4 regions of the Paenibacillus sp. FSL M7-0896 genome follow, and region 3 is predicted to be linked to each of the others. Evidence: predicted binding sites of a transcription regulator. Region 3 holds the regulator's gene; each other region holds the start of a gene.
What was found. Region 3 encodes Rex, which represses fermentation and respiration genes when NADH is low (regulators of the CRP and FNR family bind a similar motif). Its sites were predicted from a motif close to TTGTGAAATATTTCACAA; they were not measured.

Region 1 (3,208 bases), 2.4 Mb from region 3:
GGTCCAATCTCGATAGCAGGCAGGGCCGTTGCGGTTGCGGTTGTCAGATCAATTGGGCGAATCGCTCTGGATTCTCCCACATAAGCTTTGGTGTCGGAGAAGAACGCCAGATCGCCGACAGAAGCAAGCGGAACGAACCGGGTCTGGGCGCGTGTAGTGTTGAAGATTTGCAGACCGCCCGTCGGTAAGGTGGTAGGTTGAATCGTGACACCAATATACACTTGCCTACGCGAAAGCCTGATTTTATCCTGGCCTTTATAACTGGTGACATCTGGAAGAGCATTGCCATATACGGTTCCCATCCAATCAACTTCCAGGTCATTAAATAGTTTCAGAAAGCCTCTATTATTTTCCATAGTGCAAAACAATAATTTGTTGTCCAGGTAGACGCCGGATACTGTATTGTCCAGCAAACTTGAGGTGTTCGGCTCGCCTATTATCTCGCCTGCATAAAAACAGAGCATACCGGTCGTTCCAAGAGCGATTTGTGTTTGTCCATTCGGGTGGACGACCAGGGGATTGTGTGCCGTGTCAAAGGTAAGCTGAAATTGGGACCCGTACGGATGAACGCTGTCATCCTCAATGGATATGGCGGCGACATAATCTCTTCCATCGGCAACCTTACAGGCCACATAGATATAGGAGCTATTCTCATTGCTCGCCAAGGCGAAAGGCCTGCCTGGGCCGACATCCACATTTTTCAAAACCATATTCGTGGGGGAATCAATAATCGTAACGTTCTTATTTCCGTAATTGGCTACATAGGCTTTCTTGCCATTCGAAGCAACCAAGACGGCAACGGGACGTGCAGGAGTGGAGCTCATATTGCCCACGGGGACCGTATTGAGAATGCTATGGCTACCCGTATCAATGATGCTGAGTGAACCGATGCGGGTATTCGCTACGAATAGCTTCTTCTCGTCGGGGTCCATGGCCATAGCGCCAGGGTTGGCACCTACCTGAATCCGCTTGATGATCCGATCCTCTACAGGATCAATAACGGCAACATAGCCATGTTGATAGTCAATTTCATAAGTCACATAGACATAAGGATCGCGTGAGGGTACTTTCCTGCTGCTGCTTGCTTCTGCCTTGTTTGGATTCATGGATTAATCCCCTTTCCAGGTTTTGAACCGGATGGACTTCCCGGACCCTGAGGACCGGCTGGCCAGATGGGCAGGTGCGCCAGATTGAATCCGGATGCCGCATCTCCGAAGTCTGCTAGTAGGGTATGCATGGATTCTCCAGCCCGACTAGCATAACGTCCTGCCAGATTGTAAAAAAGGGCATAAATAACGAAGAAGAATAGACTCCCACGAGGAATGCCCATAGGAAAGAGCTGCCTCTTTAGGGGAGACATCCGTTTTCTCTTCTACCGCTGCACCCGCTTTTATGGTAAATTTGACATGTCAGTGAAAACTTTCACGTGGTTTTTATGATAGTGACTTTTATCACGTAAATGTGATTAGGATCACGTTACAATGGCATAAAGGAACAAATTTTAAGTAATTCGAAGGGGATAGGAATCATGGCTTATAACAAACCGCAGGGAATCGCTGAAGTCACGGTAGAGAACGGAGTGAAGAAGGCGCATAATCCGCTCAGCACTGTACTCATTCTCGGTTTTCTGGGAGGAGCGTTTATCGCGCTCGGATTTTTGCTGGATATTCGTGTCATTGCAGGTGCGCCTGCCGAGTGGGGGTCCATTGCTAACTTCATCGGGGCTGCGGTGTTCCCGGTTGGACTCATTCTGGTGCTGCTTGCCGGAGGGGAACTGCTGACAGGCAATATGATGGCGGTGCCGCTGGCGTTCATTGCGAAGAAGATTTCGTTCTGGGAAGTGGTGAAGAACCTGGTGCTGATCACACTCAGCAATCTGGCAGGTGCCTTGTTCGTCGCTTATTTCTTCGGTCACATCGTTGGCCTTACATCAGATGGCGTGTATCTGGAAAAGCTGGTAAGTATGGCGGAGCATAAGATCGATGCTACGTTCCTGCAGGCTTTTATCTCCGGGATCGGCTGTAACTGGCTCGTAGCGCTGGCGGTATGGCTGTCGTACGGGGCAGACAATTTCAGCGGCAAAATCCTCGGTATCTGGTTCCCGACCATGGCGTTTGTGGCCATCGGCTTCCAGCACGTTGTAGCTAACATGTTCCTTATCCCTGCTGCGATCTTCGAAGGACATTTCACCTGGGGCCAGTATGCGGCCAACTTCGTTCCGGTCTGGCTGGGCAATCTGACGGGCGGCGCGATCTTCGTGGCTGCTGCGTACTGGATGGCCTATCTGCGCAAGGAGCCGGGTGCTGTGAGCCCAGCCGCAGGCGTGCCTGCTGCGGGCTTGAAGAAACACGCTTAATCCTTATGGGCCCGGTGTGAATCACATCGCCGGACTGTAACATAGCTTGGCCTAGCACTTCCTGCTTCTCGGCACCCTGCTTCAAGGGATTCGTAGAGACAGGGAGTGTTTTTGTATAAAGATAAGAATTTATATGCTTCGCGTTATAATTATCCTTATCTTTCTCGCTGAAACGGTACCGTCCTGTAAAAGGACGGCAAAGCCGTTTCTACTTGTTTGGTATAGGTGCAGCAGGATCATCCTCCGGACAAAACAAAATTCACCGTGCAATCCGATTCGGGGGAACGAAATCGGATCTCACGGTGAATAAAATAGGGAGTGTTTCATATGGATCATTACCCCGGCTTCCGGGGAACGAATCAGTGCCGGCAAGGTATTTTTGTTTACGTGTGAAAGAGCGGGTTATAGAATATAAATATCGCTGGCGGCGGGAAGACGGGATTGATTTTCAACTAAATAATTCCCTGGTTTCCCGCGATAAAGCATTAACGCGAATGCTTGCTCTGCCCCCTGTTTTGGGATGATACTGGATGGATTAATGACAGCTATGTTACAGGGGATGACAGACAAGATATGAGATTCATGCAGGCCTATCCGAAGGAAATTAAAGTATTCTTGATTGCCAGTCTGATTAATGCTACCGGCAGTGCGCTGATGTGGCCGCTAGTTACAATGTATGTATTCGATGAACTGGGACGCAGTATGAAAGACGCGGGAATCGTGCTGCTGGTGCAGTCACTTGGCGGGATTGCCGGTCAGCTGCTGGGCGGTTCGTTGTATCATAAGGTAGGAGTGAACCGCCTGATTGTCGGCGCCTTGGCGATGAATGCCTTGACGCTGTTTGCCCTCCCG
Region 2 (3,208 bases), 1.7 Mb from region 3:
GTGTTCGCCACAATCTGCTGCCCATCCTTGAGATCAATCTTATTATCGGCCACCTTCGTTACCGGAAGTCCCGTCAGGAATTGCACCCCGCGCTTCTCCAGGCTGGCTGTAGCGCGCTCAATCAGATGATCCGGCAGGACAGGGAGAATCTTCGGACCCGCTTCAACGAGCAGAAGCTTGATCTCAGCAGGATTCACTCCATATTGCTTCGTCAGCTTAGGCAGAATATCGGCAATTTCGCCTACTAGCTCTACGCCAGTCAGTCCGCCGCCGCCGATCAGAATTGTTGCATCTGCTGCGTTGCGGGTTTTGGAGTAGTCACGAATCCGGTCTTCAATATGACGGCGGATCCGCAGCGCATCTGCTGCTGATTTCAGCACCATGCTGTATTCTTCAAGTCCCGGAATACCAAAGTATGCGGTGGTGCTGCCCAGACCGACAACGAGAGCATCATAGGTCAGCATGACGCCGTCCGAGAGAATAACCTGCTTGTTCTCCGGGGAGAACGAATTGACCTTGGCGATTTTCAGATCAATATCTTTACCGGCGAACAGCTTCGCCAGCGGCATGGCAACCGCCTGTTCAGACGCACTGCCAGCTGCAAGCCGGTGCAATTCCGTAATAATCTGATGTGTCGGATACTGATTGACGACCGTAATTTTGGCTTCCGCTTTGCTCATATATTTACGAACGGTTAAGGCACTGAGCAGACCGCCGTAGCCTGCACCTAGAATCACTATATGTTTTGACATGATAATTCCTCCATCATTAAGTATTACGGGCTTATTTACCCGATTGACGTTCACCGCTGACCTGCAGATAGGCATTCATGAACCGGAGAGCCTTCTGTACCTGCGGGTCCTTGATCATCTTCATCATGCCGAACAGGCTGACTGTTTCGCTGCTTGCATCCGCGCGGTCCTTCGCTTCAATGACAGTAGCCGCCAGATTCTTGGCAGTGCCCACCACAGGACCCGCCATTTCCTTGATCGCACCAACTGTATCATTCTTAAGTACTTCATCCGTGGCAACTGACTGCACAAAATCTAGTGATTTGGACAATACACTGACCATTTGTGTGATCTGCGGCAGCTGCTCTACCAAAAGAATCAGAGATTGCTGCACCTCCGGCTTCAAAAGCTCTTTCAGCACATCCTCTCTGGGAAGAGCTGCTTCTGGTATTTCTTGTTCAGGCAGGGTTTGGGTAACGGTTTCTGACATATCGAAGTCTCCTTTTACAAATCGTATTCTTGCACAATGACATCCAGGTGAAACTATGTGACTATTATAACACTCTATTTGTTATTATTGTCACAATCTTTTTGCCTTTGCAACCTATTTTTGTGATTATTATCACTTCCTCATCGGTTTTATCGAACTCAGTCGTTTAATCAGGTTAAATTTACAAATTATTATGTTTTTCCTCATTGACGTATACAAAGAGTCGTGATATCTTAAGCAAGTAACTAAATGTAAGTTCATTAATTAATATCAGCAATTGATTATTACTAAGCAGCATACATATTAGATGGAGGTAATGACTTATGAGTACTTTTTCCGAATTGGTGCAGTCCCGCAGATCGGCTAATAATTTCGTGGAAGGTGTTACCATTCCGCAGAGTGAGCTCGAAGAGATGTTCTCCCTGGCCCGCCTGGCTCCCTCGGCTTATAATCTTCAACACACCCATTATAAGGTGATCAGCGATGACAACGTAAAGGAAGCCATCCGCAAGGACGCGTATGGTCAATACAAGATCCACACCGCATCGGCTGTTATTGTGGTGCTGGGTGACAAGAATGCCTATCTGCAGGCTCCTGAAATCTATAGCGGGCTTAAGCTTCTGGGAGCGATGAGCGAGGATGCATACGAGCAAACCATTCAATCTATCAACGATGCTTATACCGGGAACGATACTTTCCAGCGGGATGAAGCGATCCGCAATGCTTCTCTGTCAGCGATGCAGTTCATGCTGATTGCCAAGGATAAGGGCTGGGATACCTGCCCGATGATCGGCTTTGATCCGGAGGCTGTGAAGGCTACCCTCGGTCTCGGCGACCATATGGTTCCGGTGATGCTGATTACAATCGGCAAGGACAACCAGCATAAGATCAGACCGCGCGGCTACCGCAAGCCGGTTAATGAGTTTGTTGAATTCATCTAATAAAAAGGGTCTTTCGGCTACTATGCCGAAAGACCCTTGTCTATATCATCCTGCCGTATTCTCAATCCATACTCACCGCGCATACTGCAAAATCGCCACAGCCGCACGCTCCTGCCGCTCTACATCCGTGCTGTTCAAGGCTGCCTTCAGGACAGCCAGCGCCTGCGCTACTGTAGCTTCATCCACCTGAACCGGACAGGCACCGGCGGCATTCCCGCCATCCCCTGCCTGATTCCCCAGCCACAGATCGATTCGGGCTGCGGGCAGCACTCCTGAATAGGCAGTTATTCTGCTGTCAGAGGCAAGCAGCCCTGTTACAGCCGGATTAACCGCAGCGAGGGGCAGACTCTTCAGCCAGGTGACACCGCGCCGGTGGGCTGTACTATCCTCTGCGCCGCTGTGCCGGGTATCATAGAAGTAATCACCAAGGTCCCCGAGATACACCCATTCTTCATCGGCGATCAGCACGTAATCCCCATCCTTCATCGCATTGACGAAGGTATCCAGGGTATTCGTTGCACTCTCCAGCTCATGCCCGTCGTAAGCAGCGGCAGCTAACTTGCTGCTGATCTCTTCTCTGCTATGCTTCTCCAGATCACCCGTACCGGGATAGCCCGCACATATATAATTATCCTCCAAAAAGGACTTCAGCAGCCCGCTGCCGAGTTCCTCAAGCTTCATTGCATACAAGCTCATTTCCGTTTCCTTTCCCTCCAGGCAAAGCTGCCGGAGTCTACGCAGCATTGAAACCATCCTTTTCATTATACAGCAAAGGCAGCGGGATTTGAATTCGGCAGATTCTAAGGAAAACGCAGAATAACAGCGCTTACAATACCTTTTTCCAAACTGGGAGTGCAAATTTAAAAATTTCGGCTTTTTACTATTCCCCGCACGGACGGTATAATTCAGGTATCAGCTCAAGGAAACAGACACTGCAGGAAGAACGTAAGCCAGGACAGAATCTCCGGCAGCTAATCTTAAGCAGCGCTCCTCCTTGTGACTGAGACTATATCTTTGATCCTGGCATTCCCGTCTGAAGTGAGTCC
Region 3 (3,208 bases):
AGAACTGGCTAAGTCCGAACAGAAGGAGCAGCACCACGGTAATCCCCAGCCAGATCCATTTTCTCCTCTTCTTCTTCACCACGCTGCTTCCTTTCCCGTTCCCTTGAATTACCGTTTAAGCAGGCTCTCGAACGTCTCCTGTGCTTTGCGGCGGATGGCTTCTTCATCAAGTGTCAGGCATTGTCCATGCTTCACAACCTGCTGGCCGTTCACCCATACATGCTCCACATCCTTGGCACTTGCCGAATATACGGCATGGGAGAGCAGATCGGTATGCGGCAGCAGATGAGGCTGGTCAATATCAAGTGCGATGAAGTCGGCCTTCATTCCTGCTGCAAGCCGGCCCACCCCGCTTAGGAAAATAGACTGCGCCCCATACTCCGTAGCCATCAGAAGCGCCTCAGGAGCCGGTACCGCTGTAGGATCACCGCTTACGCCCTTGTGGATCAGAGCCACCAGCCGCATCTCTTCGAACATATCCAGATTGTTGTTGCTCGCCGCACCGTCTGTCCCCAGAGAGACCTTAACCCCGGCTCTCAGCAGCTCAGGAACACGGGCTACCCCGCTGGCCAGCTTCAGGTTACTGCCGGGGTTATGCGACACGCCAACGTTATGGCGGGCCAGGATACCGATCTCTTCATCGTTCAGATGAACCCCGTGGGCAATGAGCGAAGGACGGGTGAACATCCCGAGCTTCTCCAGATGCGCGACCGGACGCAGGCCGTAGTCGGCCACGTTCTGTTCCACTTCATGGCGCGTCTCGGACATATGGGTGTGCATTGGCAAGTCCAGATCATGGGCAGCCTGCACAAACTTCATGAAAAACTCTGGAGGACAGGTGTACGGGGCGTGCGGTGAGAGCATGGTCGTAATTCTGCCGTCAGCCTTGCCGTGCCAGTTACGGGCAAAAGCAATCGCCTCAGCAAGCTTCGCTTGCTGTACCTCTTCCGGGCACAGCCCAATTACGCCGCGCATCAGCACAGCACGAATACCGGACTGCTCCGTTACTTCCGCTACCCGGTCCATATGATCATACATATCGAGGAAGGTGGTTGTGCCGCCCTTCAGCATCTCCAGCACGGACAACGAGGTTCCCCAATATACATCATCACCAGTGAATTTCTCTTCCATCGGCCACATCTTCTCCTGCAGCCAAGTCTGAAGCACCATATCGTCACCGTACCCGCGCAGCAGTGACATTGCAGTATGACCATGGGTATTTACCAGACCAGGCATGAACAGCAGACGGCTGCCGTCTACGACCTGTGCGCCATCCTCCACTACCGGCTCAGCTTCACCTATGTAAGTAATCAAATCATTCTCCAGGGTCATGTACCCGCTCAGTACCGGCTTGTCACTGCCCGGAACCAGGAAGTGCCCATTCTTGATTATCGTGATCTTACTGCTCATCTTCAGCCTCATCCTTTCCATCATGCAAATAATAGGCCAAGCTCTGCAGATCTGTGGTGAAATCTGCGGCATGAATCCGGATATTGGCAGGCGTCTTGAGAATAACCGGTGCGAAGTTCAGAATCGCTTCGATACCGGAATCCACAAGAATATCAGCTACGTTCTGGGCTTCGCTGTCAGGCACGGTAATAATCCCGATCCGGATGCCCTGCGAGCGGATGGTACTGCTTAGCTCCTCCATCGGCTGCACAACCAGCGAGTTGATCTGCTGGCCCACCTTCGGCGGGTAGGCATCGAAGATGGCAGTAATCTTCATCGTATCCTTCAAGTAAGCGTTGTAGTTAGACAAGGCATGACCGAGGTTACCGGCTCCAACCAGTGCAACATTAATTTGCTGGTCAAGCTTCAGGATATGGCGGATCTTCTCAATCAGATAAGATACATCATAGCCGATGCCTTTTCTGCCAAAATCACCAAAATAAGCCAAATCCTTACGGATCTGGGCGGGATTTAGGTCAAGCTTCTGGCCCAGCTCCTGAGAAGAGACTGTGGAGATTTCACGTTTTTGGAGATCGTTCAGGAAACGCAGGTACACTGGGAGCCTGCGCACGACGGCCTCCGATATTTTATCCGATTTCATGTATTCTCCTCCTTAAAAGTTTTGTTAGCCTACACTTCATTCCGTACAATTATAGCAACCGTGCCCCGCCGCCTGCCGGAGTGGCAGGACAGGCGGGAACGGATCTTCAGGATAATCATGACTTATTAATAATAGCAATAGCAGATGAATTAGGAAACCCCGCCGTCATCCAGCCATTCGGCAATTCTCGGGACCATCTGCTCGGTGAGCATATGCTCCATCTTGGGACCGGGGAGCGAGTACAGAAAGTACTTTCCGTAATGCGATTCAATCACTCTGGTATCGTACACAATTACGATGCCCCGGTCCTGCGCCGTGCGGACCAGCCGCCCGAAGCCCTGCTTGAAGCGGATGACAGCCTGCGGCACGGACAGCTTCATGAACGGATTCTTCTTCTGTGCCTGAAGCAGCTCTGACTTCGCTTCTGCCAGCGGGTGATTCGGCGGCTGGAACGGCAGTCTGACAATCGCCAGGCAGGTCAATGCTTCTCCAGGGATATCCACCCCTTCCCAGAAGCTGCTGGTACCCAGCAAGACCGAAGCCGGGCTGTCCTGGAAGCGGCGGATCAGCTTGCTCCGGCTGCCGCCTTCCACACCTTGTCCGAGTACCGCGATATCCTGTGAGGCAAGTGCCTCCTTCAGCGGTTCATACACCTGGCGCAGCATCTTGTAGGAGGTGAACAGCACCAGCATCCGCCCCCGTGTTGTTACAGCTGTCTCGGCAAGGGAGTGCACGAGGGTGTCCACGAAGCGGGCATCCCCAATACTCCCCTTGACGCTCGGGAAGTCCCGGGGAATGACCAGGAGAGCCTGCTCACGATACTTGAATGGCGACGGAAGCAGTGTTGTCATCAGACGCCGCTGCTCTGCAGCCTCGCCAAGACCCAGGTTATCAATCATGAACTGGAAGGATTTATCCACGGATAAGGTGGCCGAGGTCAGGATAATGCTCTTCTTCTTATCGAAGAACAGCTCCCTGAGCTGGGTGCTGACATCTACAGGAACAGCATACATTTGCAGTGACTTGCCCTTATAATTACCGCTTCCCTCCAGCCAATACACGATATTCTCATCGTTCAGACTCATGAAGAAGCGGATCTGCTCTCTAATGGATGCCAGATCCTTGAATAACCCGCCGATATCGGTCACAAGACTGTCT
Region 4 (3,208 bases), 250 kb from region 3:
TGGCCAATCCGCTGTGAAGATCGCTGAAATGTGCGGCATTCAGGTTCCTGCCGGAACGAAGATCCTGGTAGCTGAGCTTGAAGGTGTAGGTACTAAATATCCATTGTCCGCTGAGAAGCTGAGCCCGGTTCTGGCTTGCTACAAAGTGAAGAATGCTGACCAGGGTATCGAACGCGCAGCTCAAATCGTTGAATTTGGCGGCATGGGCCACAGCTCGGCTATCCATTCCAACAACGAAGAAGTAATCATGAAGTTCTCCAACCGTCTGCAGACCGGACGTATTCTCGTCAACTCGCCATCGACTCACGGCGCAATCGGCGACATTTACAACACTAATATCCCTTCATTGACACTGGGCTGCGGATCTTACGGACGCAACTCGGTATCGCAGAACGTCACTGCAATCAATCTGATCAACGTGAAAAGGGTGAATCGTCGTACCGTGAATATGCAATGGTTTAAAGTACCTGACAAGATTTACTTCGAAAAGGGAGCCACTCAGTACCTGGCCAAAATGCCTGATATCACACGCGTTGCTATCATCACTGACCCTGTAATGGTTAAACTGGGATATGTTGAAAGAGTTGAGCACTATCTGCGTCAGCGCCAGACTCCTGTAGCGATCGAAGTGTTCTCGGAAGTTGAACCGGATCCATCGACTACTACTGTAGAAAAAGGTACAGCTATGATGAACAGATTCCAGCCGGACTGCATCATCGCACTCGGCGGTGGTTCCCCAATGGATGCTGCCAAGGGCATGTGGCTGTTCTACGAACATCCGGATGCAGACTTCAACGGCCTGAAACAGAAGTTCATGGATATCCGCAAACGGGTATACAAATTCCCTAAGCTCGGCAACAAAGCGAAATTCGTTGCCATTCCAACCACTTCGGGTACAGGTTCTGAAGTAACATCGTTCGCAGTTATCACAGACAAGACAACAGGCAATAATACCAAGTATCCGCTCGCTGACTATGAGCTGACTCCAGACGTAGCAATTATTGACCCTGAGTTTGTCTACAGCTTGCCTAAGACTGCAGTTGCCGATACAGGAATGGACGTATTGACACATGCTATCGAAGCTTATGTATCTGTAATGGCCAGTGACTATACCGATGGTCTGGCAATCAAAGCCATCCAACTGGTGTTCCAGTGGCTGGAGAAATCCGCACTGCAAGGTGACAAGCTGGCCCGTGAGAAAATGCACAATGCTTCGACGCTTGCCGGTATGGCCTTTGCCAACGCATTCCTGGGGATTAACCACAGCTTGGCACACAAATGGGGCGGACAGTATCACACCGCACACGGCCGTACCAATGCGATCCTGATGCCGCATGTTATCCGTTACAATGCCAAGAAACCTACGAAGTTCGCTTCGTTCCCTAAATATTCGCACTTTGTAGCTGACGAACGGTACGCAGAAATCGCCCGTATTCTGGGATTGCCTGCACGCACTACCGAAGAAGGCGTAACGAGCCTGATCAATGCAATCCGCGACATGAACAAAAAACTTGGTATCGAAGAATCCTTCTCGGCTCTTGGTTTCGATCCTAAGGACTTCGAATCCCGTGTTGACTATCTGGCTGACCGTGCATTTGAAGACCAATGTACTACTGCCAATCCTAAAATGCCGCTGGTATCCGAGCTTGCTGATGTATACCGCAACGCATTCTACGGCAAATTCGATAACTAATTAACGGTTGCCTGGCAAAGAATAAGGTTAAAGGTTAATATGGGACTGGATGGAAGTGACAAATATCACCGAAAGAGTGATATTTGTCACAGTCCTTTTTCAGAAAATAAACTAAAATGTTTATATAGACAACGATCCCCGTTATGAAGATGTGATTGTGAATTTTATAACAACTATTAGCCTCGGGATCACGAGACACGGGATTAACCTTCAAGCCCGCGATCTCTACAAATATAATAAATATAAATGGAGGGATTTAGCATGTCGGTGATTGAAAAAGAAGTATTAGAAGCAAAATCGGGTTGGAGAAATTTCACAAAAGGTGTCTGGGCCAAGAAAGTTGACGTTAACAACTTTATTGCAAAGAACATCAAGCCTTATGAAGGAACTGAAGATTTCCTGGTTGGACCTACCAGCAATACAACTGAACTGTGGAAGATTATCTCCCAGCTGAGCAAGGAAGAAAGAGAAAGAGGCGGCGTATGGGACGTTTCCCTCGATACTGTCTCCACCATCACTTCCCACGCTCCTGGCTACATTGACAAGGATAAGGAACAGATTGTCGGCGTTCAGACTGACGCGCCTTTCAGACGTTCCATTCAGCCGTTCGGCGGTATCAAGATGATGATCGATGCTACTAAGGCTTATGGCTTCGAGCTTCCGCAGAATATCGTTGACATGTTCACGAACATCCGCAAAACGCATAATCAAGGCGTATTTGATGCATATACACCAGATATGAGAGCTGTGCGTAAATCCGGCGTAATCACAGGCCTTCCTGATGCTTATGGCCGCGGACGTATCATCGGCGACTATCGCCGTATTGCTCTGTATGGTATTGATTTCCTGATTAAAGACAAGAAGCAGCAACTGGCTGAGCTTGAAGTTGACTCCATGACAGAAGATGTTATCCGTCTGCGTGAAGAGCTGTCCGAGCAAATGCGTGCTCTTGGCGAACTGAAACAAATGGCTGCAGCTCATGGTATGGACATCTCCAAACCGGCTACGAACTTCAAAGAAGCTACACAATGGGTATACTTCGGTTATCTGGCAGCTGTTAAAGAACAGAATGGTGCGGCAATGTCCCTTGGACGCGTATCTTCCTTCCTTGATATCTATGTTCAACGCGACGTTGAAGAAGGTACTCTGACTGAAGAGCAAGCTCAAGAAATCGTTGACCATTTCGTAATGAAGCTGCGTATCGTGAAATTCCTGCGTACGCCTGACTATAACGACCTGTTCTCCGGCGACCCAACTTGGGTTACAGAATCCATCGGTGGTATGGCTGAAGACGGCACAACCCGCGTAACCAAGAACAGCTTCCGCTTCCTGCATACCCTGTACAATCTGGGACCTGCTCCAGAACCAAACCTGACTGTACTGTGGTCTGAGAAGCTTCCTGAAGGCTTCAAAAAATATTGTGCCAAAGTATCTATTGAGACCAGCGCTATCCAATATGAGAACGATGATGTAATGCGTCCATACTGGGGTGAAGATTATGCGATTGCCTGCTGC

Region 1: the regulator Rex is predicted to act here: its motif matches at 1,411-1,428, upstream of MKY12_RS29570 (formate/nitrite transporter family protein).
Region 2: the regulator Rex is predicted to act here: its motif matches at 1,300-1,317, upstream of MKY12_RS11475 (DUF1641 domain-containing protein).
Region 4: the regulator Rex is predicted to act here: its motif matches at 1,849-1,866, upstream of pflB (formate C-acetyltransferase).

Annotation. Positions count from the first base shown of each region.
Region 1 covers NZ_CP150250.1:6,825,469-6,828,676, reverse strand. Annotated here, with positions in the region: gene MKY12_RS29575 (YncE family protein) at 1-1,106, opposite strand, end outside; gene MKY12_RS29570 (formate/nitrite transporter family protein) at 1,529-2,356, shown strand; gene MKY12_RS29565 (MFS transporter) at 2,930-3,208, shown strand, end outside.
Region 2 covers NZ_CP150250.1:2,750,012-2,753,219, reverse strand. Annotated here, with positions in the region: gene MKY12_RS11480 (NAD(P)/FAD-dependent oxidoreductase) at 1-752, opposite strand, end outside; gene MKY12_RS11475 (DUF1641 domain-containing protein) at 784-1,221, opposite strand; gene MKY12_RS11470 (nitroreductase family protein) at 1,545-2,162, shown strand; gene MKY12_RS11465 (hypothetical protein) at 2,235-2,843, opposite strand.
Region 3 covers NZ_CP150250.1:4,425,177-4,428,384, forward strand. Annotated here, with positions in the region: gene MKY12_RS19085 (DUF5590 domain-containing protein) at 1-79, opposite strand, end outside; gene MKY12_RS19090 (amidohydrolase) at 109-1,410, opposite strand; gene MKY12_RS19095 (redox-sensing transcriptional repressor Rex) at 1,400-2,050, opposite strand; gene dinG (ATP-dependent DNA helicase DinG) at 2,200-3,208, opposite strand, start outside.
Region 4 covers NZ_CP150250.1:4,674,532-4,677,739, reverse strand. Annotated here, with positions in the region: gene adhE (bifunctional acetaldehyde-CoA/alcohol dehydrogenase) at 1-1,693, shown strand, start outside; gene pflB (formate C-acetyltransferase) at 1,955-3,208, shown strand, end outside.